4 regions of the Falsiruegeria litorea R37 genome follow, and region 3 is predicted to be linked to each of the others. Evidence: riboswitches for the same ligand, from Rfam matches in the RefSeq annotation. Region 3 holds a riboswitch; each other region holds the start of a gene.
The links. A riboswitch is a leader RNA that binds a small molecule or an ion and turns the genes downstream of it on or off. The one in region 3 is predicted to bind cobalamin.
Positions count from the first base shown of each region.

Region 1: it holds a riboswitch for cobalamin, as region 3 does, so the genes downstream of both, TRL7639_RS15030 (CbtB domain-containing protein) here and TRL7639_RS05000 (ABC transporter ATP-binding protein) in region 3, are expected to answer to the same signal.
Region 2: it holds a riboswitch for cobalamin, as region 3 does, so the genes downstream of both, TRL7639_RS01330 (hypothetical protein) here and TRL7639_RS05000 (ABC transporter ATP-binding protein) in region 3, are expected to answer to the same signal.
Region 4: it holds a riboswitch for cobalamin, as region 3 does, so the genes downstream of both, TRL7639_RS13300 (ABC transporter substrate-binding protein) here and TRL7639_RS05000 (ABC transporter ATP-binding protein) in region 3, are expected to answer to the same signal.

Region 1 covers NZ_FWFO01000002.1:297,322-305,176, forward strand. Annotated here, with positions in the region: gene TRL7639_RS15010 (acetolactate synthase large subunit) at 1-1,320, shown strand, start outside; gene TRL7639_RS15015 (DUF1636 domain-containing protein) at 1,317-1,679, shown strand; gene TRL7639_RS15020 (hypothetical protein) at 1,936-2,430, opposite strand; gene TRL7639_RS15025 (CbtA family protein) at 2,502-3,200, opposite strand; gene TRL7639_RS15030 (CbtB domain-containing protein) at 3,205-3,375, opposite strand; cobalamin riboswitch at 3,413-3,626, opposite strand; gene cobF (precorrin-6A synthase (deacetylating)) at 3,655-4,413, opposite strand; gene cobA (uroporphyrinogen-III C-methyltransferase) at 4,406-5,134, opposite strand; gene TRL7639_RS15045 (cobyrinic acid a,c-diamide synthase CobB) at 5,131-6,447, opposite strand; gene cobM (precorrin-4 C(11)-methyltransferase) at 6,461-7,255, opposite strand; gene TRL7639_RS15055 (cobalamin biosynthesis protein) at 7,252-7,620, opposite strand; gene cbiE (precorrin-6y C5,15-methyltransferase (decarboxylating) subunit CbiE) at 7,617-7,855, opposite strand, start outside.
Region 2 covers NZ_FWFO01000001.1:264,092-271,946, reverse strand. Annotated here, with positions in the region: gene TRL7639_RS01355 (bifunctional 2',3'-cyclic-nucleotide 2'-phosphodiesterase/3'-nucleotidase) at 103-2,010, shown strand; RNA gene ffs (signal recognition particle sRNA small type) at 2,053-2,151, shown strand; gene rsgA (ribosome small subunit-dependent GTPase A) at 2,329-3,360, shown strand; gene TRL7639_RS01340 (alpha/beta hydrolase family protein) at 3,397-4,260, opposite strand; gene TRL7639_RS01335 (TetR/AcrR family transcriptional regulator) at 4,354-4,917, shown strand; cobalamin riboswitch at 4,935-5,144, shown strand; gene TRL7639_RS01330 (hypothetical protein) at 5,233-5,631, shown strand; gene TRL7639_RS01325 (protein-tyrosine phosphatase family protein) at 5,881-6,384, opposite strand; gene TRL7639_RS01320 (DNA polymerase III subunit gamma/tau) at 6,504-7,855, shown strand, end outside.
Region 3 covers NZ_FWFO01000001.1:1,005,988-1,013,842, forward strand. Annotated here, with positions in the region: gene TRL7639_RS04990 (FecCD family ABC transporter permease) at 1-490, opposite strand, end outside; gene TRL7639_RS04995 (ABC transporter substrate-binding protein) at 492-1,439, opposite strand; gene TRL7639_RS05000 (ABC transporter ATP-binding protein) at 1,458-2,243, opposite strand; cobalamin riboswitch at 2,492-2,699, opposite strand; gene TRL7639_RS05015 (DUF2971 domain-containing protein) at 3,399-4,448, opposite strand; gene TRL7639_RS23020 (hypothetical protein) at 4,729-4,890, opposite strand; gene TRL7639_RS05020 (hypothetical protein) at 4,969-6,270, shown strand; gene TRL7639_RS05025 (hypothetical protein) at 6,314-6,547, shown strand; gene TRL7639_RS05030 (hypothetical protein) at 6,887-7,660, opposite strand; gene TRL7639_RS05035 (hypothetical protein) at 7,724-7,855, opposite strand, start outside.
Region 4 covers NZ_FWFO01000001.1:2,728,758-2,736,612, reverse strand. Annotated here, with positions in the region: gene TRL7639_RS13310 (ABC transporter permease) at 1-735, opposite strand, end outside; gene TRL7639_RS13305 (ABC transporter permease) at 728-1,303, opposite strand; gene TRL7639_RS23470 (hypothetical protein) at 1,380-1,502, opposite strand; gene TRL7639_RS23115 (hypothetical protein) at 1,651-1,830, opposite strand; gene TRL7639_RS13300 (ABC transporter substrate-binding protein) at 1,802-3,415, opposite strand; cobalamin riboswitch at 3,705-3,912, opposite strand; gene TRL7639_RS13295 (NAD(P)/FAD-dependent oxidoreductase) at 3,959-4,360, opposite strand; gene TRL7639_RS13290 (GNAT family N-acetyltransferase) at 4,367-5,182, opposite strand; gene TRL7639_RS13285 (CHAP domain-containing protein) at 5,807-6,220, opposite strand; partial or broken gene TRL7639_RS22820 (IS5/IS1182 family transposase) at 6,530-6,655, shown strand; tRNA gene TRL7639_RS13280 (tRNA-Glu) at 6,877-6,951, opposite strand; tRNA gene TRL7639_RS13275 (tRNA-Glu) at 6,974-7,048, opposite strand; gene recJ (single-stranded-DNA-specific exonuclease RecJ) at 7,159-7,855, opposite strand, start outside.

The DNA of each region.
Region 1 (7,855 bases), on a different contig from region 3:
GGACTGGCAAATGGCATCTCGAACCTGCACAACGCCAAGAAGGCGGGATCCGGCGTGGTCAACATCGTGGGGGAACACGCAGCGTCTCATCTGGAGCTGGATGCACCACTGACGGCAGATATCGAGGGGCTGGCGCGACCGGTGTCCCATTGGGTTCACAGCGCCAAATCGGCAGCGGATGTCGGAGCAGATGCCGCCCGGTCGGTACAGGCGGCAAACACCGCTCCGGGTCAGGTCGCGACGCTGATCCTGCCATCCGACACGGCCTGGACCAATGGCGGTCAAGTGGCCGCACCTCTGGCACCTCCGGTTCGTGTGATGCCTGCCGAGGCTGACATTGCCGCAGCGGCCGCTGCCCTGGACGGAGCAGACAGCCTGTTGCTGTTGGGCGGCGAGGCCTTGACGGCAGAAGCGTTGGAATTGGCAGGACAGATCGCCGCGCAAACGGGATGTGCGCTGTTGTCGGAATGGTCCAATGCCCGGATGGAGCGCGGGGCAGGGCGGGTGCCGGTAGCTCGAGTGCCTTATCCGATTGATCTGGCGGTCGAGGTCCTGGCGCCCTTCAAACGCATCGTATTGGTTGGCGCGCGCGCTCCCATCGGGTTCTTTGCCTATCCCGGTAAGCCAGCGGTTTTGACAGCAGAAGGGGCCAAGATCATCGAATTGGCAGACTGGAGCGCCGATTTGCATGGCACGCTGGAGGGGCTTTGTGTGGCAGTGGGGGCCGAGGGAGCCCAGCCAGATCTGGCCACGCGCAACTCTGAGGTTTCGGTGACCGGTCCGCTTAACCCGGACAGCATTGCGCAGGTCTTGGGGCAGAAAATCCCTGAAGGTGCCATCGTTGTGGACGAATCCATCACCACAGGCCGCGCCTTTCATCCCGTGACCAAGGGATCAGCACCCCACACATGGCTCAACAATTGCGGCGGCTCGATCGGCTATTCGCTGTCTTGCGCCATTGGGGCTGCGATTGCCTGCCCGGATCGCAAGGTGCTGACGCTGACGGGGGATGGGTCGGCGCTCTACATGCCACAGGCGCTTTGGACCATGGCGCGCGAGCAGTTGGACATCACCGTGGTGATCTGGGCCAACCATTCCTATCAGATTTTGCGGGGCGAGTTGACCAACGTAGGTGTGCAGAACCCAGGGCCCCGGGCCATCGACATGCTGACGCTGGATCGCCCCCGGATCGACTGGATCGCACAGGCCCGTGCCATGGGGGTAGACGGTGTGCGGGTTGACAGCGCCGAGGGGTTTTCGGACGCGCTGGAGGATGCCTTTGCCGCGCCAGGCCCGCGGTTGATCGAGGTGTCGATGTGACAAAGGCGGCGGCGGCGCAGCAGATGACCCTGCGCTTGTGTACGACATGCAGCGGCGATCGTGATCGCCCTGCCGAGCGCGACGCGATTGCGCAAGCGCTTCGAGAGGCTGGTTTGCAGGACCGGGTGGAGCTGTTGGACCACGAATGCTTCAGCGCCTGCGCGCACCCGGTGTCGATCAGCCTGCAAGGTGAAGGGAGGGCGAGCTATGTCTTTGCCGGACTGACGCTGATCGAGGATGCGAGGGACGTCGCAGCCACCTGTCAGACCTATTTGGACAGCCCCGGTGGCTGGATCGAAGACGCCCGCCCATGCGGCCGACTGCGCCTATGCCTGAGGGCACGGATACCCGCCCTTTGATACCTGCGGCGTTCCCGCCTTTATCTATCGTACGCCAAGAGGGGGAGGCTCCCGCCCCCGAGCGATCCTGCTGCGCCAGCACCGCTAGCGGCCTTGGGCCGGGCGCCGGGCAACGCCCGGCGCGGTTACGCTTGGAGCGCCGGGACCGCCAAATACACCAAAATGCCGAGCGCAGCGAGGCCCGGCCCAACGGGAGGAGGTGTTTCGTCAGAAACATTGACGACGGGCGGGAGTGCTCCAGGCGCCGTTGTCGCAATCAGTCGACTTGTATGACCGTGGTCGCCTCGACCGGAACCGAATCCACCATCAACGGGCTGTGGCTGTTGGCGTTCAGGGACACTTTGATCTCTACCTCGCCCTTGGGAAGGTTTGTCAGGTGATACCAGTTGCCATAGAGCCGCCCCAGTTTGTCGCCGTTGGCGTAGACATGGGCGTGTCCTTCGCCCGGCACATCTGCCCGCGACGCATTCTCGGGCGAAAAGGTGAAATTCGCAGGCGTAACTTTCAGGTTCCAGCCGGACATCGGGTCCTTGAAGGCTTCGATGCTGACCGACGGCGCGTCGCTGCCTGCTGCAATATTCACCGGTGTCGAGTGGTCGTGCGTCATGGTCTCAGTCGCATCAGCGCCGTGATGCGCCGGATCGCCGTGATCGTGACCGTCAAAGGTGATGCCATTGCCCGCGGCAATGACAAACCCGGCGCCGCCACCAAACACCAGGCCGATGGCAAAAAGAGCGAGGGATCGGGACATGTTCCATCCTCAGAAAAAGACAAAGAAAAACCCCGCCAAGTCAATCTCGGCAGGGTCCGATGAAGCGAGGATCAGGCCGTTGCTTCGGCGCGGGCACCTTCGGATTGCCAGAAGTAACCGGCAAAAGTCCCTAGCAGCGCCCAGGCGGCCATGCCGACGCCAAAGGCGCGGGCGGCAAAAAGCGCGCCAATTTCGGTTGGAACCGGGCCGCTGAAGGTGGACGGTTCAGGCGCACCAATCAGATGGGGTGCCATCAACAGCAGAGCTGCGACTACGTAGCTGACGATGTTGCCACCATAGGCGATCAGCCACATGGCGATGCCAGCTGCAGCCACCGTTGCGGTCCACCAGATCTGACGCGCACCCACTTCGGCTGCGGCCACACCAGGCACCTCAGGGGCCAGCGAAAGACCGGGGGCAAAGTGGAACGCCACAAAACCCGCCAGACCCCACAACAATCCGGTGCGGGCGTTGATCTCGTGCCCTTGACCTTGGGCCACAGACATCAGGGCCACCATAACCAGCGCATAGCCTGTGTAGGTCAGCATGGTGAAGATGATGCTCAACCCGTCGCGTATCGGCTCGGCGAACATGCCCGGCAGGTCAGGATGCGCGCTGACGGCTTCTGCGCCGAAATGCACCAATGCGCCGCTCTCATAGAGCTCGGCGTGCAGCAACACGGGTTGCACAAAAACCAACTGCAGCAGGGCTGTAATCAACCCTGCTGCAGCGCCAGCGAACAACGCGCTGGTCAGAATACGACTGATCATGGCCTTAGTGGCAGGGGAAGCCAGTTGCGTGGCGTACATCGTGGGCCGCGTCGTGCAGGCCCGATGCCTGAACGTGACCGGTCACGGTGATGATCCCCAGGCCCAGTACCACTGCAAAAATAGCGGGCAGGATGCTTGAACCGGCGGCGGCTGCCTTGAGAGTTTTGGTCGTCATATGTCGTCCTCCTAAGCCGTCGCACCCGACGGCTGGTGTTAAAGTTCCGTGCCTGGCAGGTCTCCTGGCTCGCGGGTCAGCGCCTTGTGTTCGCCTTCCCCAAGGGGCAATCCCCAAGAGTGGCTGTCTGAACAAAGGCTCACCGCTTACAGTCGCGGGGGCGGCTCTGGCCTTGATCACCTGCGTGATCGCACCAAATTCCCTCTTAGCATCCGGATTGCTCCGGGTTGACCAAGCCTCTTCATGTAACCGTGAATGGCAGGCTGACGCAATTGCGATTTACGACGCTTCGGCGCCGTTTTGGCGCTTTTGCAGCAAATAAATGTCCATGATCCAGCCGTGATCCGCGCGCGCTCTGGCCCGCGTATCCAGAATCTCGGCTGCGACCGCATCCAAAGGACCAGATACGAGAATCTGCTCTTTCATGCCGACATAGGCCCCCCACCAGATGTGATACGCGCCCATCTCAAGGCTCTGGAACGAGCATTCGCCATCCAGCATCACGGCCACTTTGCCCATCCCATCTGGCCAGCCTTCGTCGCGAATGCGGCGTCCGGTCGTCACCACATAAGGCGCGCCGATATCATTGATTGGGATTGCATGGGCGGCGGTCAGCGCCTGCAAGGCGGTGATGCCCGGGATAACCCGAGTTGTCGGGTAAGGGTTCAGCCGCGATGCAATTCGCAGTGAGCTGTCATAGAGCGACGGATCGCCCCAGATCAACAGTGCCACCTGTTCGGTCTGCGGGTGTTCCGCAATCGCCTCTTGCCAGCGCAGGGCGATGGCGTCGTGCCATTCATCGACACCGCGCAGATAGCCGTCTTCAGAGCGGCGCTTGGGGATGTCGAAATAAGCGACCGTGGGGGAGGTATCAGTCACCTGCGCGATGATCTCTTCGCGCAGTCCGGCCAGATCGGCTTTGTTCTCGCCCTTGCGCGGGATCAGGATCAGGTCGGCGTCGCGGATCGCCTTCGCGCCCTGAAAGGTCACGTGATCCGGGTTGCCGGTGCCAATGCCGATCAGGTTCAGCTCATACATCTTCCAACTCCGCCAGCGGGCCGTACAGGATGAGAGCAGGTGCCGTTCCGATCTCGGCGCTCAGGCGTTGGGCCAACTCTCCCATGGTCGTGCGGTGCAGAGCCTGATCCGGGGTCGAGACCGCCTCGGCCAAAAGAGCAGGAGTGTCCAGCGGCAGGCCGTGTTCGTGCAAGGCTGTGACCAGCAACGGAAAAGTTCGCTTGCCCATGAAGACCACCGTGGTTGCCTGATCGTCGGCCAGTGCCTGCAGGTTCAGGTCGTCGGGCAGTTTGCCGCTGACATCATGGCCGGTGACGAACTGCACCCGGCGGGCTGTCAGGCGGCGGGTCAGCGGGATACCGGCGGCGGCGGCGGCGGCCACGGCCGAGGGGATGCCGGGGATGATCTCGTATTCGATCCCGGCTTCACGCAGCGCGACCAGCTCTTCCTCCAGTCGCCCGAACATCCCGCCATCGCCCGACTTCAACCGCACCACTTTGGCTCCGGTCAGGGCATAATCCACCAGCAGGCGGCTGACGTGATCCTGTTTGGGCGACGGGCGCCCGGCGCGTTTGCCCACTCCGACCAGATCGGCATCCTCACGCGCATGGCTCAGGATCGGACCGCTGCTCAGGTCGTCAAACAGTACCGCATCGGCCTTGCCCATCCGGTCCACGGCCTTGAGCGTCAAGAGCTCTGGGTCGCCGGGACCAGAGCCGATAAAGGAAACAAAACCAGTCATTTGCTGTCTTCTGCAATGAGGTGAAAGAAGGTGCCGGTGACGTGACCGCGTACCGATCCTGTCTGCGGCCCTTCGGCGCCTTCGGCGTCAAACACGCGCGCCAGCGGTGCATCGGGCTGTTCCACGATCGAGGAATAGTGGAATTCATGCCCGCGCAGTTCCGTACCGGTGGCAAAGCCGGGCATTGGCGCCACCAGTTGCGCCTTGCGATAGCCCAGGTTGAACTTGCGTTTTTCGTAAGAGGTTACCAGGCCAAGCAGCCCGGCCATCTGATGCCGCGCGCCGTCCTTGTCGACCAGCGCTTCACCCAGGGCCATATATCCGCCACACTCGCCGTGCACCGATTTGGTCTCGGCGTGTTTGCGCAGACCCGTGTGGAAAGTTTCTGCCGCAGCCAAGGTGCCGGCATGCAGTTCAGGATATCCACCAGGCAGCCAGACCAGATCAGCGTCCGGGTCAGGGGCTTCATTGGCAAGCGGCGAAAACGGCAGGATCTCGGCCCCGGCCTCACGCCATCCTTTGAGCAGATGCGGATAGGTAAAGGAAAACGCAGCATCGCGGGCCAGCGCGATCCGTTGCGCCGGGGGGCGCGGCAGCGCGGCCGACGATGGCTCATGTGAGCCTGAGGAGGCCGCCGCCCGGATCGCATCCAGATCGACATGTTCGCGCAGGAACGCCGCATAGCCGGTGATTGCGGCTTCGAGGTCGGGATGTTCAATGGCCTGGATCAGGCCCAGGTGACGTTCTGGCAAGGTCAGGTCGCCGCGTCGGGGCAGAACGCCCAAAACCGGCAGGCCTGCGCGCTCCATGCCCAGGCGGGTTAGCCGCTCGTGGCGTGGGCTGGCGCAGCGGTTCAGGATCACGCCTGCAAAGGGCAGGTCGGGGTTGTACATCCGAAAACCCAAGGCGGTTGCCGCAGCCGACTGCGCCTGTCCGCCCACATCCAGAACCAAGACCACAGGCCAACCCATGCGCAGCGCTGTTTCAGCACTGGTGCCGTGGCCGACGGCGCCGGGTTTGGCAACGCCATCAAACAAGCCCATCGAACCTTCGGCGACCACGATATCGGCGCCTTGGGCCTGGGTCGCGATGGCGCCCAACAGGTCCTCTCCCATGGCCCAGCTGTCGATGTTGAACGACGGGCGTTTGGCAGCTGCCAGGTGAAAGGCCGGGTCGATGTAATCCGGTCCGCTTTTGAAGGGCTGCACCGCCAAGCCGTCCTCGGCCAACGCGCGCAGCAGGCCCAACATGACCGTGGTTTTGCCGGTCCCCGAAGAGGGGGCGGAAATCAGAACGCCGGGGGGATTGGTCATCTGCGTCTTCTCCTCAATCGTCGCCATGCTGCCAGCTCGACCACGGGCTCTCGGCGCTTTGTGGACGATAGCGGCGGTCGTAGTCGGTGGAATAGAGGCAGCTTTCGTCGAACCCTTCGCCCTTCAGGACCGGCCCCACAAGGATCAATGCGGTGCGCGAGATCTTTTCGTCCAGCGCGTCCTTCAGTGTCTCCAATGTGGCGCGGATGATCTGCTCGTCGGGCCAACTGGCGCGATAGACCACGGCCACAGGACAATCGGCGCCGTAATGCGGGGTCAGATCCGCGATCACCTTGTCCAGGTTGCCGATCGACAGGTGGATGGCCAGCGTGGTGCCGGTGCGGGCAAAGTTTTCCAGGCTCTCGCCCTCAGGCATAGACGAGGCGCGTCCCGGCGTCCGGGTCAGAACCACCGACTGCCCCAGGCCAGGCAGGGTCAGTTCGGTTCCCAAGGCGGCAGCGGCAGCGGCAAAGGAGGGCACGCCGGGGGTGACGCTCACCGGAATACCTTCTGCTTTCAGGCGGCGGATCTGCTCGCCCATGGCGGACCAGACCGACAGGTCACCGGAATGAAGCCGCGCTACATCTTGGCCCGCAGCATGAGCAACCTTAATCTCGGCGACAATCGCATCCAGGTCCATCGCGGCCGTGTTGATCACCTTGGCGTCATCCGGGCAATGGCTCAGGATTTCCTCTGGCACCAGCGACCCGGCATAGAGGCACACCGGGCTCGACGCGATGATGTCGCGGCCCCGCAGGGTCAGCAGGTCGGCAGCGCCCGGTCCGGCGCCGATGAAATGAACGGTCATGAGGGTACTCCAATTGCGACCGCGCAGGTGGCCAGGCGGTCGGTCGAGATATGTCGGGGGGCCAGCAGCCGGGCGCCAGGGCCTGCGGCGGACAGGGCGGCGGCCTCAGCGACGCTGCCGGTGCCATAAGTGGCGCGGCTGCGCGGCGAGCATGTCAGGGTGCGTTGCCCGGCAAGATCATCAGCGGGCAACAGGTGCAGGGGCAGGTTCAGGCGGAGCGCAAACTCGGTCAGCGCCGGGTGGCCGTCCTTGCCCGCCACGGTCGCAAGCGCGGTTACGTGATGCCCGACACTGGCCAGATCATAGGCCGCGCGCAAACTGTCCGCAGTCGCTTGCGAAGAAAAACCGAGACCCGCAACAATCATAGCGTCACGCTCCACTGCACCACCGGATAGGCCGATTTCCAGCCCCGGCGCGGACCCAGAGGCGCGGATTGTGCCAGTTCGATCCGGAGCAGGTCACCGCCCAGTTGTTCGTGCCACTGCGCCAGCGTTGCTTCGCTTTCCAGTGTTACGGCATTGGCGACAAGGCGGGTTCCAGCATCAAGATTATCTTTGAGCCAGCCCATCAATTCATCACTCAAGCCGCCGCCGATGAACA
Region 2 (7,855 bases), 740 kb from region 3:
CTGACACAAATTGAAAGTGCCTAAGTCCTTGTAAGTGATCTGGATTTCTGTGTTTTGCTACCTATAACAACTTTAACGAGAATATATTATACACTGAACAGAATGACAGCAGACCAACGCACCTCAACAACTTTGGCCGACGCCTGTCCTGCAGGACAGGCGGCCCGTTTGCGCATTCTTGCAACCAGTGATCTGCACATGAACCTGGGCAGTTTCGACTACTACTCTGATCGCCCGGACCCGACAGTTGGACTAACCCGCGTGGCCAGCCTGATCAAAGCAGCACGCCGCGATGCCCAGGATGCGCTGGTCGTCTTGTTCGACAACGGCGACAGCATTCAGGGCACGCCAATTGGCGATCTTGCCGTTCGAGAATCCCAGGTCCGGCATCCCCTAATGACCGCGTTTGAAGCCCTGGCATATGACGCCATTGGCCTGGGGAACCATGACTTCAACTTTGGACTGGAAACATTGAACCGGGTTTTGGACGACGCCGCCTGCCCGGTGGTATGCTCGAATGTACGCCCGATCGACAATACGTCGGTCGGATGGCGACCCAGTCTGATTCTTGAACGCTCGGTATCAGCTGGCGGACAGGACTGGCCGATCAGAATCGGGGTTCTCTCTGTCCTTCCTCCGCAAACGCTGGATTGGGACACGCACTTTTTGCGCGACCGGGTTCGTATCGAGGATATTGTCGAGACGGGGCGCAAGACAGCACAGGACTTGCGGCGCCAGGGATGCCACGTGGTGGTCGCATTGGCGCATACGGGCCTGACATCGAACGGTGCGGGTGAACTGGTCGAAAACGCTGCCATTCCGCTTGCAAAATCAGCCGAAGTGGACGCCCTGATCACTGGTCATACCCATCTCCACCTGCCTGGGGCCGCCCACAAGGGTCTTGCAGGGGTCGATGCTGAACGCGGGCGCATCCATGGCAAACCATCCGTGATGCCCGGTTCAGCAGGTTCCCACCTGGGGATCATTGACCTGGACATCATGGCAGACGGAGAGGGCGGGTGGCGCGTCACATCGAGCCAAAGCGCCTTGGCCCCAATTTCTCAACCCGCCGAGACCGGCAAGATCACCTCACTTGCCAGCGAAGACGCGATGTTGGAACAGCTGTTTCAGCCGCAGCACTTTCGCACCCGCCACGAGATGCAAGAACCTGTCGGCGAAATTTCGGAGCCGCTGCACAGCTATTTCACATTCTTTGCCCAGGATCGGGGCCTGGCCTTGGTCGCAGCCGCACAAGCCGCAGCTTTGCGAGCGTATCAATCCTCGACCTCCGCGCGCGACCTGCCGCTGCTGTCCGCTGCGGCCCCGTCCAAGTTCGGCGGGCGCGCAGGACCTCTCCGATACACCGACGTTCCTGCTGGAACGATCTCGATGCGTCATGTTGCAGACCTGCACGTCTTTCCCAACGAGTTGAGCGCGGTGATTGCGACAGGTGCACAAATTCGCGACTGGCTGGAAATGTCGGCGGGCGTGTTCAACCGGATTGTACCGGGTACAAATCACATGCCCCTGCGCGACCACGAACACCCCGGACACAACTTTGATGTCATTCACGGGCTGACCTATGAGGTCGACATCACAACGCCGGCGCGTTTCAACCCAGCCGGCGAGGTCTTGAATCCCGCCCACGGGCGCATCCACAATCTGCGTCACGCCGGAAGAAAGGTAGAAGACAATCAAAGGTTTGCGGTGGCTTTGCCGAACTATCGCGCCAATGGGGGTGGCAATTTCGCCGCCTTGCGCACCGCGCAACCGATCCCTGTGCCGTCACATCGGATCCAACAACTGATCCGGGACTATGTGGCAGGCAACCTGCCGCCAGAGCCGCAACTGACACAGCCAAGCTGGCGGCTTGCCCCTGTTGAAAACACTCATGTCCTTGAAACCACCGGACCTGCCGCCCGTGCACATCTGAGCGAGTTGCCCAAGGGATTAATCCAGGACCGGGGGCTCGACGCCGAAAGTTTCCTGCACCTGTCCATTGCCTTGTGACACGCCGCTTGTCTTTTCCAGCACCAGAGCCTATATCGGCCTCGAGAGGTTGGCGCGGGCGAGCGCCTCGCCAACCTGGTCAGGTCCGGAAGGAAGCAGCCACAACGAGCCCCGCTTGGGTCGATGTCCAACCTCTCACTTGATCCAACCCGGATCGGGTTCACGATACTTAGCCAATGGAGGGATTTCATGATTGTAGTTGCATCCCCTCGGGCAGAGACCGTCTGAACCAAAACTTTCGTCCCTGCCTGACCCACTGACGCAGTCGCGCGCTTTGCCGCCACTGCGGTTTGTTTGCATTCTGCAACAGGTAGACCAATGTCTTTTGACTATATGGACCTGGGATGGTCCAACCATTTTGCGGCGCAGATCCCTGCGCCAACATCCGATCACATCTATCGCATCTCTGCCGTGCATCGCGACCGGCTAAAGGGCTTGTCCCCTGCCGGAGAACGGGTTCTTTTGCCTCGTGCTAACCAGTCAACTGGCACCTTTGCCGTCGGCGATTGGGTCGCGGCAAGCTCCGATGGCTTGATCGACCAAACCCTGGACCGCAAAACACTGATGTCACGTCGGGCAGCAGGCAGCGGCGTGCATGCGCAGTTGATCGCGGCCAACGTCGATGTCTTGTTCATCACCAGTTCCTGCAATGCCGATTTCAACGTCGCGCGATTGGAGCGATTTCTGGCGCTGGCACATCAGGCCGGGTGTTACCCGGTTGTCGTACTGACCAAAGCCGACACCTGCGACAATCCGCAAAGCTATGTCCGCAAAGCCGAGCGGCTTGAGGCATTTCTGACAGTCCTTGCCGTGAACGCTCATGACAGCAGGGACATAAGTCAGCTGATGGCCTGGTGTCCGCACGGTCAGACCGGGGCCCTCGTCGGATCTTCCGGTGTGGGAAAAACCACGCTGACCAACGGGTTGACGCAAGCTCGGGACGCCACGGCTGGCATACGCGAAGACGACGCCAAGGGGCGGCACACAACCACATCCCGCGCCCTGCGTCACATGACCAACGGCGGGTGGCTGATCGACACACCGGGCATGCGGGCCTTGCGAATGCTTGATTCCCCGGACGGCATTGATGAGGTCTTTGCCGATCTTGTCGAGCTATCCCGTGACTGCCGCTTTTCGGATTGCGCGCATAGTTCCGAGCCCGGTTGCGCCATACGGGGCGCGATAGAGGCCGGAACTCTTGATCCAGATCGCCTGCGTCGCTGGCAAAAGCTGCTGCGTGAGGATCGGATGAACTCGGAAACCGTGGCCGAGGCGCGGGCGCGCGACAAAGCCTTTGGCAAGATGGTCCGTTCAGTGATGAAGGACAAGAAAGGCCGCAAGGGCCTGTAACCCATGCCGGGCGCCCCTAACTTGGGGTGCCCGGCGTTACAGGGCTGGCACCAGGTCGGGCCACAACGTCCGACTTCGACGCGCAAACGCCCCAAGATGGCCGACCTCTTTCAACCCATAATCCGAAGGCGTCAGGGTCTTTTTTTCGACCCCTGCCCCATAAAGCTCGGACAGTTTCCACACGCATTTGGGCGGAATGGTGTCGTCGTCGTTGAGGGCAATCATCGTCACCGGTGCCCTGCTGCGACCCCAATCAGGCGCTGGAATGGTTAGCCCGGCCTCGGGCAGATAGCTGCGGGGCGACGTGCACCATTTCCGCCATTGCCAATACACCTGCGGCGGCAAATCGGCTCCGAACCCCGTAATCTTGCCCGGCAGATAGCCGAGCACTTTCACCAGAAACGGCACATGCCCAAACCAAAAGAGCCGCGCCAGCCCCTGATACGGCCAATCGTGATCCGTGTGATGCACAAGCCCCGAGCACACGCCAATCATGCGATCCACATCCTCGATCCCGTCCTGTGACGGCATCAGCATCCCGCCCACGGAATGACCGATGACCCACAGCGGAACATCGGGAAACCGCCGCTTCATCTCGAACCGCGCTGCGGGCATGTCGATCAGGGCCCAATCGGACATGGTCACGGGCGAATCTTTCAATCGCCCCTTCAACGACGTGCCAAAATCTCGGTAGTCATAGGTCAGACACGCCATGCCGCGCGCTTCGACAAGCCACCGCGCAAAGTGTCGGTAATAGTCGCGCGGAACACCAGTGGCACCATTTAGAACCACTGCTGCCAGCGGCTTGCCAGCAGGCCGATACAGAACCGCCGACAATTCGGCCGGACCTGCGGGAAAGTGAAACTCCTCGACTTCGACAACAGTTTGATTGTCCAGCATCGTGCATCCTCTGACATAGCTCCGGCCACTAGACCGATCAGTCTAAACACATCACTGGACCATTCGGTCTAGTGGTGTCAATATCACGCGAACATGACCGAACGTCCGCTTCCAACCAAAGACCGCCTGATCCGCGCCGCTGCCGACCTGTTCCGGCGTAGGGGCTATCATGGGGTTGGATTGTCAGAGCTTTTGAGTGCAGCAGACGCACCCAAAGGCTCGCTCTATCATCACTTTCCCAACGGCAAATCCGATCTCGCCGTGGCCGCGGCCACCTGGGCCTCGGACGAGATGTTGCGCCTTATCGCAGCCTCTTTCGAACCGGCAGAGGATTTTCCCTCTGGTACACAAACCTTGTGCCATAAGGCAGCAAAGCTCTTTGACAATTCAGGCCAGTGGGACGGTTGCCCGATCTCAGCGACACTGTTTGAAGGGCCAGACAACACAGGTTTTCGCCAGCACGCGCACCACCTTTACGAGGGCTGGATTACCGAAGTAACCCACCACGCTGCACGCCTGGGTGAGGCGCATCCCCGCGACACCGCCGACACGCTGTTCATTCTTTTACAAGGCGGCTGGCAATTGGCGCGTGCCCGACAAAGCTCGGATGAGTTGCGCAAACTACCCGATCGGCTGTTTGCGACCAAAACCGATTGACGCCAACCCCATCCAACCGCTAGCCATCTCATGATGGTTCCCGCGCCGCGAATCCGCGACCGGGATGAAAAGGGAACACGGTGCGGCCCAATCTGAGGCCAAGTCCGCGACTGCCCCCGCAACTGTAAGCGGAGAGCGACGCCGAAACACCACTGACCGCAAGGTCGGGAAGGTCGGCCAAGCGATGACCCGCAAGTCAGGAGACCTGCCATCGAAACTGAAACTCGAACCTGGGCGGGGCGTCCGGGCCGAATCGATGGCACCCAAGCCACCTTTTCCGGTCACATTCCCCTTTCCCTGCGCGGAGGGCGCAACATGATCTGGAAGACCAACACTCACCTGTTTTCAGCGACCGTGTGTCAGCACACCGGCAAAACCTGCCCTGCGGTGCAACGCATGGCCGAGAAGCTGTCGCAAGCCATGGTAGCGTCAAAGCCCATGACATCCGACGATTTCGAGATCGAAGGAAACAGCGTCCTAAAGCATTGCCCGATGGAATGTCCGGCCCGGTTCACTGCCAGCCATGATCGCATACGCATCTTCTGCGGTGTGACCCCCGAGGCAGAAACAGAGGATTTGAACCGATTTGCAGACGCGTTGTTTGATCCACAACCGCGGCCTATGCCTGCCGGGACATTCGAGCGTCCCTGCGCCCTTGCCGAGGCGGTGCCCACCAACATCGAGACCCAAACTGTGCACCACGCCGTTCTCTGACGGAGGGACATTGGCGGCCTCGGGGTGCTCCCGCCCGTCATTGGCGTTCCTGACGGAACGCCGCCTCCCGTTGGGCCGAGCCTCGCTTCGCTCGGCGGGTTGCGCTTGGTTCGACCCGCCTACCTAGATTACCGTATACAGCGCGTTTTGGCCGGTTGGGCGCAAGTGCCATCTGCGAAGCTGAAAACGCCACAGGCGCGAGTGTACCCTGGCCCTATGACGGCCACAACAAAGCTTAGGGTCAGGACCCTAGTCAAGCACACGCAAAATGCGACCGGTCGAGGCCCATTGCATCTGCTCATCCGTCTCGACGGCACAGGGGCGTACGGCCCGCAAACGTTTCTGCGCCTCACGCGGGTTCTCCCCGCATTCGACCATAAGGCGCAGAGCAATCATGCCGGAGCGCCCACACCCTCCTTTGCAGTGCACCAGAACACGCCCGCCCCCGGACAAGGCTTGCCGCGCCGAGGCGCTCACATCTGACCATTGTTCCAGAAACACCTCACCCGGAACGCCGAAGTCCTCGATCGGCAAGTGCACCCAGCGACAAGCCCGCCCCTGGATGTCCGCACCAAACATGCTGGCGCCATGCTGTAACATCTCGACCTCGGTGGTCATGGACAGCACCAGCCCCGGCGCCCAGGACGCAATCAGGTCCAGATCTGTTTCGTAGTCGCCATACCGTCCTGGCAACGGGGAAATCGCCAGGGTGCCGCCGCCGACCTGCAACGCATAAATCACCATTTCCGACATGACTTCCCCCAAGGAATTCAAAAGGCTCAAACATTCAGCCAACTGATGTAATTCCAAAAGTTGTACAGCGCCCCCGGCCAAATCCAAACGAAATTCGCGCGTCGCAACTGTGGACGCCGGTGGCTGCGGCAACTACGCTACGGCTTCATGACGAATCCGGCAGAGCAGAAATGACCGACACAGCCCCGACCCCCTATCAGGTTCTGGCCCGCAAATACCGACCCGAGACCTTTGCCGATCTTGTCGGACAAGACGCCATGGTGCGGACCCTGAAAAACGCGTTCGAGGCGGACAGGATCGCGCAGGCGTTTGTCATGACCGGCATTCGCGGCACCGGCAAAACCACCACCGCGCGGATCATCGCCAAGGGCATGAACTGCATTGGGCCGGATGGTCAAGGGCAACCCACAACCGAGCCTTGCGGCCAGTGCGAACACTGCGTGGCCATCATGGAAGGCCGCCATGTCGACGTCATGGAGATGGACGCTGCCAGCCGCACTGGCGTGGGCGACATTCGTGAAATCATCGACTCGGTCCGCTATCGCGCCGCCTCGGCCCGCTACAAGATCTACATCATCGACGAAGTTCACATGCTGTCGACAAGCGCCTTCAACGCGCTGCTGAAAACGCTCGAAGAGCCGCCCGCGCATGTGAAGTTCATCTTTGCCACCACCGAGATCCGCAAGGTGCCGGTGACGGTACTGTCGCGCTGCCAACGTTTTGACCTGCGCCGGATCGAGCCCGAGGACATGATCGCGCTCATGCGCAAGATCGCTGTGTCTGAGAGTGCAGAGATCACCGATGACGCGCTTGCCCTGATCACCCGCGCGGCTGAGGGTTCGGCACGGGATGCAACTTCGCTGCTGGATCAGGCCATCAGCCACGGTGCGGGCGAAACCACCGCCGATCAGGTCCGCGCCATGCTGGGCCTCGCCGATCGGGGCCGGGTTCTGGACCTTATGGACATGATCCTGCGGGGTGATGCCGCCGGAGCTCTGACTGAGCTCAGCGCGCAATATGCCGAAGGCGCCGACCCGCTGGCGGTCCTGCGCGATCTGGCCGAAATCACGCATTGGGTTTCGGTGGTGAAAATCACACCAGACGCCGCCGAAGACCCCACCATCTCTCCCGACGAGCGCACTCGCGGCGCACAGATGGCCGAGGCGTTGCCGATGCGCGTGCTGACCCGAATGTGGCAGATGCTGCTCAAAGCGCTGGAAGAGGTCGCCGCCGCGCCAAATGCCATGATGGCTGCCGAAATGGCTGTGATCCGCCTGACCCATGTTTCCGACTTGCCCAGCCCCGAAGAGTTGATCCGCAAACTGCAGGATACCCCGCCTACACCCCCACCGAACCCAAGTGGTGGAATGCCCGCGCCGGGCAACGGCGCACCTGTCGGAGGCACAACGGCCTATGCCCAAGCGGCCCCGCGGAGCGGCGGCGGCGCGCCGGTGACCGCCTTAGCACAGGA
Region 3 (7,855 bases):
CGAATAGAAAAGACACCGCCAGCCCCGACAGGATAAGCTTTTCCGGTGCGCTGGTGCGCAATGCGTGAACCAGCGCCAGAACGATCCCTGATGCCACCAGGCCACCGCAAAAAGCCGCCAGCGGGAGAGTCCAAAACCCCAATACGTCTCCGGTGACAGTGATGACAAACACAGCCCCGGCGGCCGCGCCTGATGACAGCCCAAACAAAAACGGGTCGGCCAGATCATTGCGTGTGGTTGTTTGCAGGACAACGCCGACGACGCCCAAACCGGCGCCGATGACGGCCGCAAACAATGCGCGGGGTAAACGCAGGTCAAAGACGATCCGATGCATCGGCGACATTTCACCGTCAACGACCCCGGTGCCCAGCAGAATGGCTTTCAGAGCATCGCCAGCAGGAATGGGCGTGGTCCCGTAGATGGTCGAAATCAGCAAGAAGACGGCCAGGATGGCCGCCCCCAGTATCAAATTAAGGCTCAATCGCCCCATGTCAGTTAAGCTCGGGATGCATCGCCTGCACCATTTTCGAGATCGCCTTGATGCTTGCAGGCCCCGGTGTCAGCTCTTCATAGCGCAGACCGATCCAGCGTTCGTTCTTGACGGCGTCGGTTTGGGACATGACGGGGTGTTCCTGCAGAAACTTGAACGTATCCTCGGCGCCGTTGCCGGTTTGATAATCAAGCAACACCAGAAACTCGGGGTTCGCCGCTGCAACCGTCTCCCACGAGGTCCGACCCCAGCTGGTGTCCATGTCGTGGGTCACGTTTTCACCGCCCGCAGCTGCGATCATCGCATCCGGGATGGCAAACTTGCCGGCGGTGAACGGCGCATCGGCAGGACCATCCAGCAGGAAGACACGCGGCTTTGCCAGATCAGCGGTCTTGGCTTCGATTGCTGCCAGCTCATCCTTCCAGCCGGTCACCAGGGCTTCGGCCTTCTCGGATACCTGCATGACTTTCCCCAGACGAAGCACGTCGTTGAACAGCAAGTCCATGCTGGCTGCGGGGCGGTTTTGGTCCAGATGCACGCAGCTCTCAGACAGAATCATCGTCTTGATACCAAAGGGTTTCAGCGTGTCCGGCGTCACGTCACCGCCCGGCTTCATGCCATAGTACCAACCCGCAAAGAACAGATCCGGCTCAGCCGCGACCAGGTTTTCGACCGTGGGATACTTTGGCGCCAGTTCGGGAATGTCACCGCGCAGGTCGTCAAACTCGGGGCTAGTCTTGTACCAGCCGGTGATGCCGGTCAGGCCAACGATCTTGTCCTGCAGATCCAGGGCAAAGGCCATGTCGGTCATGTTCATGTCATGCACGATCAGCCGCTCGGGGGCAGTTTCAAAGGACAACGGTTCGCCGCAGTTGTCGACGGTGATCCCCTGTGCAGAGGCCCCGCCCGCCATGGCTGTGATCAGCGCCACGGACCAGATGTGTTTCATTCCCAAAGACTCCATAGTTCAGGTTGTACGTGTGGTTTTGCGAATGTCCAACGCCGGTATCATCCGGCCTTCGTGCTGAAAGCGCAGGTAATCGACGCCAAAGGTGTCGCGGACATGATTGGGTGTGAGTACCGCATCCACCGGCCCAAAGTGGGTGAGGCGCGTGGATTTCATCAATGCAACATGGGTGGCAAATTCGGGGATCATGACCAGATCATGCACGATCATCACGACTGTGATCCCCAGCCCGGCCACAAGCGAAAGCATCCGCCCCTTGGCGTCCGGGTCCAGATGGTTGGTTGGCTCGTCCAGAAACAACAACGAGGGCCGCTGCGCCAGCGCGCGTGCGATATGCGCCCGCTGACGCTCGCCGCCAGACAGCATCGACATCTTCTTGGCGGCCAGTTGGTCCAGCCCTGTTGTCATCACAATGCGGTTCAGTTCATCCGCGTTCTCCCGGGCCGAGCGGTCCGAGCGGATGGGGATCTGTCCCAAGGCCACGTAATCTCGCAGCGACAGCCGTCCGTCCGGCAATTCCTGCTGGCTGACGACCGCAATCATGCGGGCGCGTTCGACCGCGGGCATCTGTTTCAGGCTGTGTCCCTTGATCAGGACATCCCCCAAAGCCAGATCCGCCGCGCCGCAAAGCAGGTTCAAGAGCGTGGTTTTCCCCGCGCCGTTTGGGCCTGCGATCGCCAGAATCGCGCCTTGCTCCAAGTCGAACGAGGTGCTTTGCAACAAGGCGTCACCGTTCAGGGCATAGTATTCAAGATGACGCGCACTGAGAAAAGAGTGGCGGGTCATGGCCGATCCTCGGATGTGGCCCACGACGCGCGGCGCAATGCAGCCGGGGCTGTCACCCCAAGCAAATTGCAGCGTTTCAAGACGCTGCTTGATCGAATCCAGCGCGCGGTTTGGATCTGGCGAAATGGATCAGTTGATTTCAGCATTGCCCGCTCCGCTTGATGTCAAGCGCGGACAGTAGGTGCCGTTCATGTAAACACGCAACAAACGTGCCATCAAAGCCTCCTTCCAGGACGCCCCGTCCCGGGTTGGTTGAACATAAGATGGCAGGTCTCCTGACTTGCGGGTCGATGCTTGGCCATCCTTCCCGACCGTTTGGGTCAGTGGGTCACTGGCGTCGCTCTGCGCTTACAGTTGCGGGGGCAGTCACGGATTTGGCGCCGAAGGTTGGGCCGCACCGTATTCCCTTTTCATCCCTGGGATAACCTCCAGGAAACCATCGCGCTGTTGAGTGCCCGACTTTGATGGATGTGTCAACAAGCGACAATGTGTGATGGTCCGTCTGATGCCCAAAAGGGCCGCAGACACTGGCGTCAGTCGCGGGCTATCCGATTTGGAATTCTATCTGAAGGAAGATGGCTGGGGTGGTAGGAATTCCAGCCCGATGATCCCTTTCTTCGACTTACCCCGCCAGAGAGCCAAAGTGGGGCATTCCTGGGGGCCTTTTGGGAGTCTGGATACCCTTGGGTAGGTGCTCTGGGAGGGGGGACTGTAGGGGCCACAGAGAGGGCCTCCGGGTGGGTCCTGGAGAGGGTTCTCAGTGGTGGGTTTCTGTGGGGAGGTTCTTACTGGGAATAAGCAGAGATCCCCGGTAAGAGGTCCTGAGAGTGACTAACCAGATTAAGAACCCTTGGCATTCCAGACCCTTAGATGTGCACAGGTGGTCAGATCATCCCGAGGTTAGGGAACTGGTGGATAGGATCTGGGAGGGGTTCCTTGGGGAAAAGATCGCTGAAAGAGGACCTGGCCCGAAACCCAGGATGGGGTTTAGGAAGCAACTCAGGGTAGTGATCCTGGACCTGTACGTGGCTTGGTTGGATGATCCGGAGACGACTTGAACTCAAAGCAATCGCCCACGTCAGCTTCGCGCAGGAAGCGGGCTTTGCAAAGTCGCGAGACAAGGGTGTTTTGAACACTTTGCACAAGAATGGGCGTTCAAAGCTCATCGTCCCATGACGCGCATACTCGACCATCGTTGAAATTGGTCACTGTTAGAGATTGTGTTGACAACGGCTGGCCTGAAATTTTGCCAGATATCGCTTTCAACATTTCGGGCTCAATCTTTACGGACGATACGTCGTTCGGCCAGCCCCAGTCGATTTTTGTTTCCAGCTTCGAGGCCTGCATTTCTCCATTCTCATCCCAAGAGGACAACTCAATCGAGGCACCACATCCAGAAACGCATCTCGCTAAGTCATCATCAGGGCTGACTTTGCGGCCCTCAACAACTAGCGGGTTCCTCATTCCAAGGATGATGTGTTTAATGCTCTGAGGAGAAGCCTCTAGTGTGAAAACTTCGGACGGATGAGAGAGTGAAACCTTCGGTGCAACCGGCGTCGAAATCGGCGTTGGAGTATTGCCTGTCAGTCTCACCCATTCACTTGCAGTATGCGCAGCAGAAGAGAGCAACTTCACAATGCGAACTTCTTCTTCATAGTTCCAACAATGTTGTTTCATCAGAAAAATATGCCTAATAGCCGCTGCTATGTCTGGCACTTCAAGCTCGTCCATACCCAATTGAACCCACTGTGCAGCCGCACGGCCGGATTGTTCAACATCAGAAAATTCATACTGAGATTCTGTGAATGTACTCCCTGATTGGGCGTCAATCACGGTGTCTCTTTGATCTGAAAATAACAGATCTCCGTCATCATATCCTATCACAAAGCCAGTATGGTTCTCCCCGTAGTGGCTCCACATTAACGGATTGAGATGATTGCGGGTCATGCAAAGTATGCCAACGCTGTCAAGCAAGGGCTCAAGCCACGTCGGGGATAGCCCGTTTTGGTGTAACCAAAGGCGACCCTCCATTGGATCGTTGAATTTTGTGGGCTTACTAAAACCAAGAGAGTTCTTACTAATTGCTGCAAGGCCAGCACTAAATCCGTAATATTTGTAGAGAAGACCCATATTACCACCTTTGACTAGAATTAATTCGATTCCATGTGAGCCAATGTCATGAAAACTTAACTTACCAAAGTACAAGGAACATTTGTTGATGCATGGGCTTAAGGCAAGGGCCGCTTTGGGCTGCCTCCCGGCTGACAGATTTCACGACTTCGCAAGAATCCGGAGGTAATTGGACTTGTTCAGTTTTCCGCCTAGATTTGCGCGCAATAATAGGCTGACAAAACGTGAAAGGTTAGACGCTTCTCGACTGCATCAACTTATATCTCCAGACCTCAAATGAAGCACGGGGCCGATCATGGCGGCCCCGTGCTTCAAATTTTGCTGACGATGTAAGTCGGGTGTACCTTCAGCGAGATTACTTCATCTCAACACTATGATCATTGTCGCGGTTATCACGCCACTCTCTGGCACGTTCGAAGTCGGCTTGTGACGCTTCGGATGTTTGCTCGTAGTCCTTGAGGGTCTGCGCAAATGAACTTGAGAAATCGAACTGCGGGGCCTGTTCTCGATTCTGCATGGTCTCTCCCTGTCAAGATATTGTGGACAGTGTTGCACACGTACACTAGCGTGTCACGCGGTCATTGAGGTTGAATATATGGAAAAAGTAATAGACGCGGAATTGGTAGTCGGTCTTGTGGGACGTTTGGGCGCAGACATGCCTACGGTCATACAGCGCATTCAAGATACGCTGCACAGTCTTCACTACAAACACCACCACATCAAGTTGACGGACTTTGTGAAGGAACCCAAATTTCACTTCGAACTGGTCGAAGCACCCGTCGAAAAACGATACGAAACATACATCAGCGCATGCAATGAAGTGCGAAGTCGCACCGACCGGGACGACTTTTTCGTGTCGTATGCAGTCGAAAGAATTCGAGCCATCAGGCGCGAGAAAAACACGGAGGGCAATGCTGCGCTACCGTTGAGGCGGACTGCTTATATTATTGACCAGATCAAACGCCCTGAGGAAGTCGCGGCGCTTCGCTCCATTTACGGCCAGCAATTCATTCTAATTTCGTGCCACTCTCCAAGTGATTTTGTTAAGCAGACATTGGCTCAGAAGATTGCGGATGGGCATTCTGACAGCCCAAAGTCGGACAGATGGCAGGCAGCAGCCATGGAGCTCGTAGCTAGAGATGGCGACGAATCTTCAGTGCCCCACGGCCAACGTGTCAGTGATGTATTCCCACTAGCCGATCTAGTGGTCGACACCTCGGACGGTGACCAACTTGAAAAGCTTTTGAAGCGCTTTTTCTTTGTACTGTTTGGAAACTTTGTGATTTCGCCAACGAAAGGCGAGTTTTTCCTAAACTTAGCCTATCAGACTTCGCTGACCTCATGCGATACGGCTCGGCAAGTCGGGGCTGCAATTTCAAGAGATAGTGATATAATTTCAACCGGTTACAACGAAGCTCCGAAATCTCAGGGTGGGACGTATTGGCCTGAAGATGGGGAGGATGGTCGCGATGTCGTATTGGGCAAAGACCCAAATACTATTCGCAAGCGTCAAATGTTGATCGAAGTCGTCCAAAGATTAGCTAGATCCGGCGAGCTGAAGCGAAATTTTGAAGATGAGGTGGCTATCGCCGAAGCTTTCATTGACGCAAAGAACTCGCCGCTCGAGAAAGCCCAAATCTTGGATACTCTCGAATATGGGCGGGCAGTCCATGCAGAGATGGCGGCGATTTCAACCGCTGCGAGATTGGGGCTAAGCTTGGCGGGTTCAAGATTGTATTGTACGACCTTCCCCTGTCACAATTGTTCAAAGCACATTGTAGCGACCGGCGTCAGTGAGGTGTTTTATCTAGAGCCCTACGCGAAAAGCTTTGCCGATGACCTTTATCCTGACTCGATATCGATTGACCAAAAGAAACCTGACAAGGACTTATCCTGACTCGATATCGATTGACCAAAAGAAACCTGACAAGGACAAAGTGGTGTTTAAGCAGTTTGTCGGCATTACCCCACAGCGTTACAAAAGCCTGTTTTCAAAGTCGAAGCTGAAAGACAAGTCGGGGCACGTTAAGGCTTGGAATGCAGACACTGCGCAACCGATTATCGAAAAGCTCGACCAAGGTCATACCTCACGAGAGGCGCTGTTCCAAAAGACCATTGCAGACTCGGTCGCTGACGGCGGAAGGTATCTTTTGAACGGTCGCGAACAAAAGTAGATAGTTTAGGCCGCCAGCTTTAACGAAAAACCTGCGTGTCATGCAAATACCATCTAAGTCATTGAAAGAATTGTGGAGGCTAGTACCGGTCTCGAACCGGAGTTCACGGATTTTGTAAATGCCGCCAACTGCGCTTTGCTGGCCTTGATGCGTAGTGCAGCATCGACGCAATGATCAAAGGGGCGATGAATGGCCGTTGGTAACTCTCTGGCACGGGCCTTTCGCAGTTACGGCGAATGGTTGGCCCCCGCCCGAGGTGCAGGACAGATATGTCCGCTTTGGGCTGGGAGCCGACGTTTCCAGCCCTAGCTCCCTAGCAAGCCTCATTGATGAAGCCCGTTAGACTGGGTTCTCCGCGCAAGGGCTAATGCGTCGGCCAGTCCTCTTCTGGAACTGCAGCAGCCGTTGGACATATCCTTCACAGGCGTTCTGCTCATTTTCGTAGACCGCCCAGCGCAAGTCGTGGACGTGCTTCTTTAGTACTCCCTCATCCACATCCTCGAACTCTTCGCGACCTGGGATGTTGTAGGACATCCGAAGAGGCCTTCCGGTCACTTCTTCTGATGCATCCAGCATGACTTGCCTGAGCTCTCCGACATGCCGACAATCTACGATGTAGCTGTCATGGACAGACAGAACGGGTATGCCTGTTTTGGTGAAGTGGTTGTGGATCAGGGACGTAATTTCGCTGTCCTGTCGCATCAACCGAATACCCTGATCTGAGAAAAGGTAGTCGCCCAAGCATGGGTTTCTTTCGAGTACAGCTTCTAGCAAGATATCCATCTTTTCATCGGTCATTCGCTTGCCGACGTGATTTACTGAGAAACCGGCTCGGAACGCTTTGTAAGCTGCCTTTTTTTCCTTTGCGTTGATAGCAGTAAGCACAAGAGACTTGGCCAGCTTCCTGACCAGCTTCTGTGGAAAGCCTTTGTTTTTATATCCCGGCAGAGTGTAAGGATCGTAAGTCAATTCCAGCCCTTCCTCGGCATAGAGCATCGCCACATGCATGCCCTCGAAGTCAGCTTCGATAACGGGTTCATTGTCGATCGTGATCTTGGACCGCCAGCCACTGTCGATCTGTTGCCACCACCCACCATAGAACCGACCATGCATGTCCCAACTGCCCCGGCTGAATATGCGCCGCGTCCTTTTTTTCGCATTACCCACGCGAATGCGTCAGGATTCGTCTATGTCACCAGTGGCTCCGGGCGGGAGTTCCTTACTGATCTCCAGAGTGGGTTCTTGCAGAGACGGTATGTCGACGAAGGAATTGGCAATCAGGTCATTGTAAGCTTGAAGATCCTCCCG
Region 4 (7,855 bases), 1.7 Mb from region 3:
CAAAAGCGCACTGAGCACAACCGCAAGTCCGGGCCAGATCATCAGTAGGGGCATTGATCTCATATGCACGCGAGCGTCCAGCAACATTGTGCCCCATTCAGGTGTCGGTGGCTGTACGCCAAAGCCAAGAAACCCCAGTGCCGAGATCCCAAGGATCGCGCGAGCGAACATGCCTGTCCACACCACGATCAGCGACGGCATCAACGAGGGCAGAGAATGCCAACGTGCGATCGCAACCGGTGACATCCCTGCCAGTTGGGCTTGAATGACGTAACCGCGCGTCTTGACGGACAATGCGATGCCACGAGCCACGCGCGCATAGCGCATCCATCCCATGACGCTGAGCGCGAAGATCAGGCTGCCCGTGCCCGCGCCCAAGAGGCCCGCGATGACAACGGCGGCGACCAATTCGGGAAGGGCAAGAAATGCGTCCGTCGTCCGCATGATACCCCAGTCCAGCGCTTTGCCGCCGTTTGCCGCTGTCAGTCCTGCAATTGTACCGATGGTCAGGCCGATGACGGATACCAAAAAGGCCAACCCCAAGGACCATTGCGCACCATAGAGGAGACGGGACAGAACATCCCGGCCAAGGGCGCCCGTGCCCAATGGCCATTCAGCTGACGGCGCGCTAAGCCGATTGGGGATGTCGATGGCCGTTGGGTCCTGTGGTGCCAGGCTTGGCCCGATGAGGGCCAGCAGAACAAGAGCACCGGCCAGGACAAAAACGCTACGCATCACGCACTCCCATCCTTGGATCAACCAACTGATAGATCAAATCGGTTATCAGATTGACGGTCACAAACAGCACTGCGGTCAGCAGAACAACGGCCTGCACCTTGGGAAAATCACGTGCCTCGATCGCGTGAACCAGAAAGCCACCCAATCCGGGGCGGCCAAAGATGACCTCGACCATGACCGCGCCTTCGAGAAGAAACGCCAGCTCAAGTCCAAAAACGGTGATCACGGGGATGATGGCGTGAAGGGCTACGTGGTTTTGTTCGATGTGCCGTTTCGAAACACCACGGCACCGGATCGCAGGCAGGAACGGTTGGCCGCGTGCCTCAAGAAGGCCTGAACGTATAATCCGGGTCAGAGAGGCGGCGACACCAAGCCCAAGGGTCAGAGCAGGCAGCACGAGATGTGCGCTGGTGCGGGCCCCCATCGCGGGAAGCCAAGCCAGATGCACGGCAAAGAGCAGGATCAGAAACAGGCCCAGCCAATAGGCTGGGATCGCAGCTCCAAGCGAGGCCAGCGCAACGGCAAATCGATCCAGCAGGCTGCCGGGTCGCCAGGGGCGTTCCATAACAGGACGAGCGTGGCAATGGCCGCACTGCTGATCACGACGATGGCACGCAACCCCAAGCTCAGGATGCCAAGGATCATGCCGCGTGCTCCAAGGCGCCTAGTGCAAAGGCGGCGTCACGCAAGATCTCGCCATATTGGGTTCGCGGTTGCGTGATGAATGCCAGCGGGGCGCTGACCTCTTTGATCCGACCGGACATAAGAACCGCAATCTCATCCGAAAAAGCACAAGCATACCCCAGATCATGGGTGATGATCAGTGCGGCGAAGCCTTCTTCGGTCTGTAGATCGGCAATCAGGCGTGCCGTGTGTTTTTGTGTGACCGCATCAAGGGCCGACAGCGGTTCGTCAAACAGGATCAGCGGCGGCGCGGCGATCAGCGCGCAGAATGCCGACGCGTTGTGCCTGACCGATTGAGACCTCGGTGGGTTTTCTGTTCAACAGATCCTTGGACAGTTCAAGGCCATCGCACAACCGGTCCAGACGGTTCGGAGGCAGTTTAACTTTCCGCGCATTGACCGGCTCCATATCCGATTGATGCAGTGGCAACACCGGGTTGAACGCAGATCGGGGCTCCTGCATGACCAAGGCAGGATGACAGGAGCGCACTGAAGCGCCAGACCAGGTGATGGTTCCCATGCACGGCATAGCCGGGCAGACCGGGGCGTGCGACGTTGACCTGGCTGACGTGGAACACGGGGATCAGGGCCGCCTCGGACGCGATGATTTCTTGGGCTTTGTCATAAATCGCCTCGCGTTTGTCCTGTTCGAAGGTCAGGCGACCATCGGCCAAGAGCTTGTCGAGATCAGAATTCGCATAGCGACCAGCGTTCGATCCACCGTCAGATTTCAACAGCGTTTCCAGTACTGCGCCGGGATCGCCCTGCGGGGTCATAACCCAGGCCTGCAAGAACATGTCCGCATCCCCGTTGGCAATGGCATCGTTGCTGGCGCCATATTCACCGACCCGAACATTGGCTTTGACGCCGATGGCCTGCAGAAACGCTTGCGTCAGCTCGGCCGTGGGGGGCAGGGCCGCGCGCGAGGAGTAGGTGACGATGTCAATCTCAAGCGGCTCGCCATCCAGCATCCATTGGCCTCCTTCTTTGACGGCGCCAGCCTCGGCCAGCAGGGCCTCGGCCTTGGCCATGTCATAGGGCGCGGGAATGTCAGCGGCCCAGCCTTTGCCCGGGGGGAACATGGTGCCTGCGGGAACGCCACCAACACCGGACAGCACCGCGTCGACAATACCCTGAAGGTCAATCGCAACCGACACGGCCTGGCGGACAAGCGGGTTTGCCATCGGGCCGCTGGCCGCATTCACGGTGTAGAAATACAGACGCGCGGTCGGGGCGGAAAAGCCAAGCGCACCGGTTTCCTTGATCCGGTCGAAGTCGGTTTCGGGATAGTTGATCACCATGTCCACTTCACCAGCCTCAAAAGCCAATGCGGCAGAGGCCGGATCCCCCGCGACAACGACGCGAACCTCTTCCAGGCGGGGGGTGCCCAGACGATAGACGGCGTTGGCTTCGGCACGGTAAAGCTGCTCGGGGATCGCTTCGCGGAACACAAACGGACCGGTTGCGTTGATCGGATAGGCGTCAGAGGCCGCGCCGATGATGGCGATTGCGGGTTCTGACAGGGTCCAGGGGAAGGCGGCGTTGGGGCTGTTGGTCTCAAACACCACCACAGCGTCGCCATCTGCCGACATGCCTGCCAGATCCAGCAGTTTGTCCACGCGTTTGTTGTGTCCTGTGTGACCCTCTTGCGAGATCGCGGAAATCGCGTCGATCACCGCCTGGGCCGTCACGGGCGCGCCATCGTGGAAGGTCACCCCGTCGCGCAGGGTCACGCGCCAGGTGGTGGGCGAGGCTTGTTCGATCCCGGCCGCGAGGCGGGGGTACAGGTTCAGATCATAGTCGATGCCCATCAACGTCTCGGTCACGCCGGTCTGGTTCGACATCCAGCCATTGTAGCCTGCGCGCGGGTCGGGAACTTCGGCATTTGGGCCAAATCCGGTTGAAATTGGCAAGCTTCCTTGTTGCGCTGAGCTGGGTAGTGCGGGCGCAAGTGCCACGAGGGCTGCAAGCGCGAAACGAGAGGCTAGGGACATGTTGAAATTCCTTCTGAATGGCAAGCAATTCCGCTTTCTTGTGCTGGGACTCACCGCGACGAGGAATTAAAATGATATGTTATTGCATAACAATAAGCCGTGTGAGACATTCTTGCAAAGCGGCTTTAAAATCGGTGTAACCACCTAATTTTAAATCTAAATTTCATCCTGTATCCCCCCGGCGAGTCCAGCCGTTCTGTTGGGTGTATTCAAAGGAAGGTGCTCTCTGCAGACGTTGAAAATGTCACCTCTACGGATTGACCGTTGCCCTGAGCGCGCCCCGCACCCGAACAGGATGAACACCTCGGCAGGCCTCCTGGCTCGCAGATCTAGGCTGGGCCGGGCCTTCCCAGTGCTTTGATCACTCCAGTGGCAAATCCGGCTTAGTTCATCGCTTACTGTTGCGGGGGGCAGCCGCAGGTTTGACCGAACGGGTCGCACTGCGTTCCCTTTTCATCGAACGCCGAAGCGCTCGAACCGAAGCAGATGCGTCACTAAATACCCATGCGAAAGGGCCAAGTCGCGAGTGGGTTCAACCGAAGGTTAAAACTCGGCGACCTTGCCCCAGGAAGACGCACGCAAGCGCGACAAGCGGAACTGCGTGGGATCAACAATCGGCGTGGCGCCGGTAAGCAAATCAGCAACCAGATGGTCTGCTGCGGGACCAATGCCAAACCCATGACCGCTAAAGCCCGCTGCCAACAGGAAACCGGGTAGGGTGTCTGACAGGTCAATCACGGATACGCCATCTGGGGTGCTGTCGATGAACCCGGCCCAACTGGTCAGGACTTTGGCACCTTGCAAAGCGGGCAGCAGGGTTTGACTGCGCTCTAGGGTGGTTTTTACAATGGAGGCATTGGGTTTCGGGTCCAGAATGCGGTGCCGTTCCATCGGTGTGGGGCGATCCAGGGCCCATCGGCTGCGCATCTCCTGCGGAGCAGGCATGGACCGCTACCCCAGACCTTGGCTGAACACGGCCATTCTGTCAGGGGCGGCCGGGATTGTTCCGCGCTCCATCACGGGGGATTGGTTCGTCATGAACAGGCCCGCATCCGCCAGCCAAGGGGTAAGGTCGACGTTGCGAACGATGTCGAGGCGCACAAATTGCCCGACCAACCCCTTCAGGTGGTGCGCGATCAAGGTTTTAGTGTCTTGTACGTCTTGTGCCACCACTGGCCCGATCACATACCCCCGGCCAAAGCGACGACACCCGGCAAAGCCGGTAACGTCGCTCCTGCTTCGCATCACGGCCAGTTCACCATTCTCGGCAAGCCATTCAATCAATGCCGACCTGTCGCCGCCATAGCTTTGGCTTTCCAATCGGCGAATGCTGTCCAGATCCCTGGGTTGCGCGTCCTGGGCGCCGATGGCCTCTGGCGCAGCTGTAAGGGTTCCTTGATGTTGGACCAGTCGCGCTACGTCCTGAAACCCAAGCTTTTCATACAAAGGTCGGCCCGAACGGGTCGAGACCAGCCTGATGTTGCGATCTGTTGCTCCCAGAAGTGAGGTCATCAAGGCGCGCCCCAATCCCCGACCTCGGGCGTCCGGGGATGCGATCACCATATGGATGCTGGCCAGGTCAGGGCCGAAATCAGAACGCAACGCCGTCCCGGCAACCTGACCATTCCGTTTGGCGACAACCCCGGTTGAAAAGGCCAGCAGCATTTTCCAGTCGGATTGCCTGTGGGGCCATCCAATGGCTTCCGAAAGAGCTGTAGCGGAAAGCAGGTGGCCTTCTTGAAAATGCATGAGTTCGAAATCGGCCATGATCTGTATTCTTTCGATATGTCCCTTTTGGGTCGATCCATTTTCCACCTGGGACAAGAGATGAAACAAGTTTCGTGATGGAAGCGCTAAGTGTTTCCTTTGGCCGAGGTGGACCCGGTAATTCTGATGGTGCTCTGCTTCGGCAGCAAGAACCACGAACGATTTAGGCTCGGGTTTGCCCCATGGTTCCGGCAAGGCAATTGCGACAGAAAACGGAGGCCGGGTTTTTGATGGCGCAGGGTACGCTTTCCATTGTTCAGGAATGGCATGTTCCTGGAATTCGGCCTTCACGGGTTCAAGCAACCGGTGATGGAAAGAGGTTCGCGCCTCGAATATGTCCAAGCGTGGCGCGCGCAGCTGCACAGGGTTGCGCGAGGATGGAAAGGTCTTGAAGGGTCTTGATTTTCTGTTATTGAATCAACGGTTTAGATCCTGTTTCGCCGCGTTGTCCAAAGAACACATTCGGACAATTCCGTGTGCAGTTGGGGATGGCGTATCACCATAGCTGACCGCCATTGGCCTGCTGTCTTGGTCTACAGCAGAGGACCCGCATCTGACGGCACCAACGTTACCTGTGGTGCTTTGCGTTGGTTCGACGCAAATGCAGCCTGCGATCAGGACAGTTTAGCCATCAACGTTTGGATAGATAAAACCGTTCACCGGGTAGAACCTGCCGTACCGACCCGGTTGGCTTTCGACTCGCACCAATGTCCAGTCATTATGCTTGGACACGTCTTTGACGCCCATTTTCAACGACACTCGGTTGCGATTCCAGTTGGCATGGTTCACGATAATCTCTCGGTCCGAGACAATTTCGGATACGACAGCCACATGGCCCAAGGGCATCCCGCGGGTTCCGCGAAACGACATCACCGAACCAACATGGGGTTCCGACCCACGTTCATAGGTGTTGCGCGCCTTCGCCCACCAGGTTTTTGCATTGCCGCGAATTTCAATCCCGCTGAGGGTTCGAGCGTAAGGTACGCACCACACCCTTTGCCCCTTGGCATGCTTTTGCTCGACCTCAAGCAGGGCCATCGACTGACGTTCCGGGTCAAGTGTCAGATAGGTGGGACCTTGCGAGCAGGCAGAAACAAGGCTGAAAAGCCCGACTGCAGCCACCGCTCGGGTTCTGCGGGATAGCCTCCCAATTACGTCTGTTTTGTCGCTTTTGGTTTGCAAGAAGTATCTCTACCGGTTTGAACGCTCACGGGGTTTTAAGGTGAAGCGGCCCGCTTTGAAAAGAGATTTGCGGACGCTTTGGCGAAAATTCGCCAGTTTCCCAAGCCGCGGTTGACCGCAGATCCAAGATGTCGGGCCCCGTCCAGGGGACGCTGCACAGGGTGAAACAGGATTGAGATCAAGTTCAGGCGACTGAAGGACTGATGCCGTGTCACCGCGCGCCATGATCGATGTACAAAGGTCGTCCTCTCGGCCATCGCACTCGCAGCTACGGCCTTGTTCTGGCTGTAAATCGATGACCCTAGACGTCAAAACCGAGATGGTCGAGCAAGTGACAGTAACGCACCCTGGTTCGATGCGGTTTAACTCAATTCAACATCGGGGGCCGTGACTTGAGAAGCCACCAGTTGCGAGGACTTGTCCACCCGACCGGGGCGAGAGAATTGAGAGCGCACATGCGCGGCGCGGCTCTTGCTCGCGTGGACGATCTTCATTCTGATTTAAGAGGATGGTGGCAGCCCGTAGGGGAATCGAACCCCTCTTTCCAGGTTGAAAACCTGGCGTCCTAACCGATAGACGAACGGGCCACATGGTCCAAACAAGCGCAAATGGCAGCCCGTAGGGGAATCGAACCCCTCTTTCCAGGTTGAAAACCTGGCGTCCTAACCGATAGACGAACGGGCCACTTTGGCTTGTGGGGCGCTTTTAAGGATTAGCCGCGCGCCCCGCAAGCGGAAAATTGGATTCGGCGCACTTTTTTGGGAGGTTGGAAAAAGCCTATACAGAACATAAGCTTATGCTTCGGCTGCATCGTCCAGGCGCAATTGTGCCGACTGTCTCCCTCCCCAGGTGTTGATCTCGAGCCGCCCGGCAAAGTGAAAGCGCGCGCCGCCGTGGTTGAGCAGACGGTCACCCATGGCAGTGTCAAATGCGCCAAAGGCAATGGCGTCGATGCCACCCGACAACCCGTCTGACAGCGACAGCTTGAGATGCGACTCACCCACGCGTTTGGCGAAACGGATACTTAGGTCCGGCAGGGCATAGCGCGGGGCAGGGGCACCTGCGCCAAAGGGGCCAGCCTGTTCGATTTGTTCGATCAGATCAACGGTGGCCGCGCCGGGCATCAACATCCCGTCCAGCTTCAGGTCCGCAGGCCCTCCTTGGCCCGCGCCCTGTTTTGCAAGCAGCTCGCTCAGCCGTTCCATGGCCGGTTCCAATTGATCGCGCATCACGGTCAGGCCAGCCGCCATCTTGTGACCGCCGCCCTTGACCAGCAGACCCTCGGCCGCCAATCGCTGGATCGAGGCGCCCAGATCAACACCGGACACGGACCGCCCCGAACCTTTGCCCTCATCCCCGTCAAAGCCGATGACGACAGCCGGCCTGTTCGCGGCTTCCTTCAGGCGCGAGCTGACGATGCCCACGACGCCGGGGTGCCAGCCTTCACCTGCGGCCCAGACCAGTGGCGCCTCAAGTCCACGCTCTTCGGCC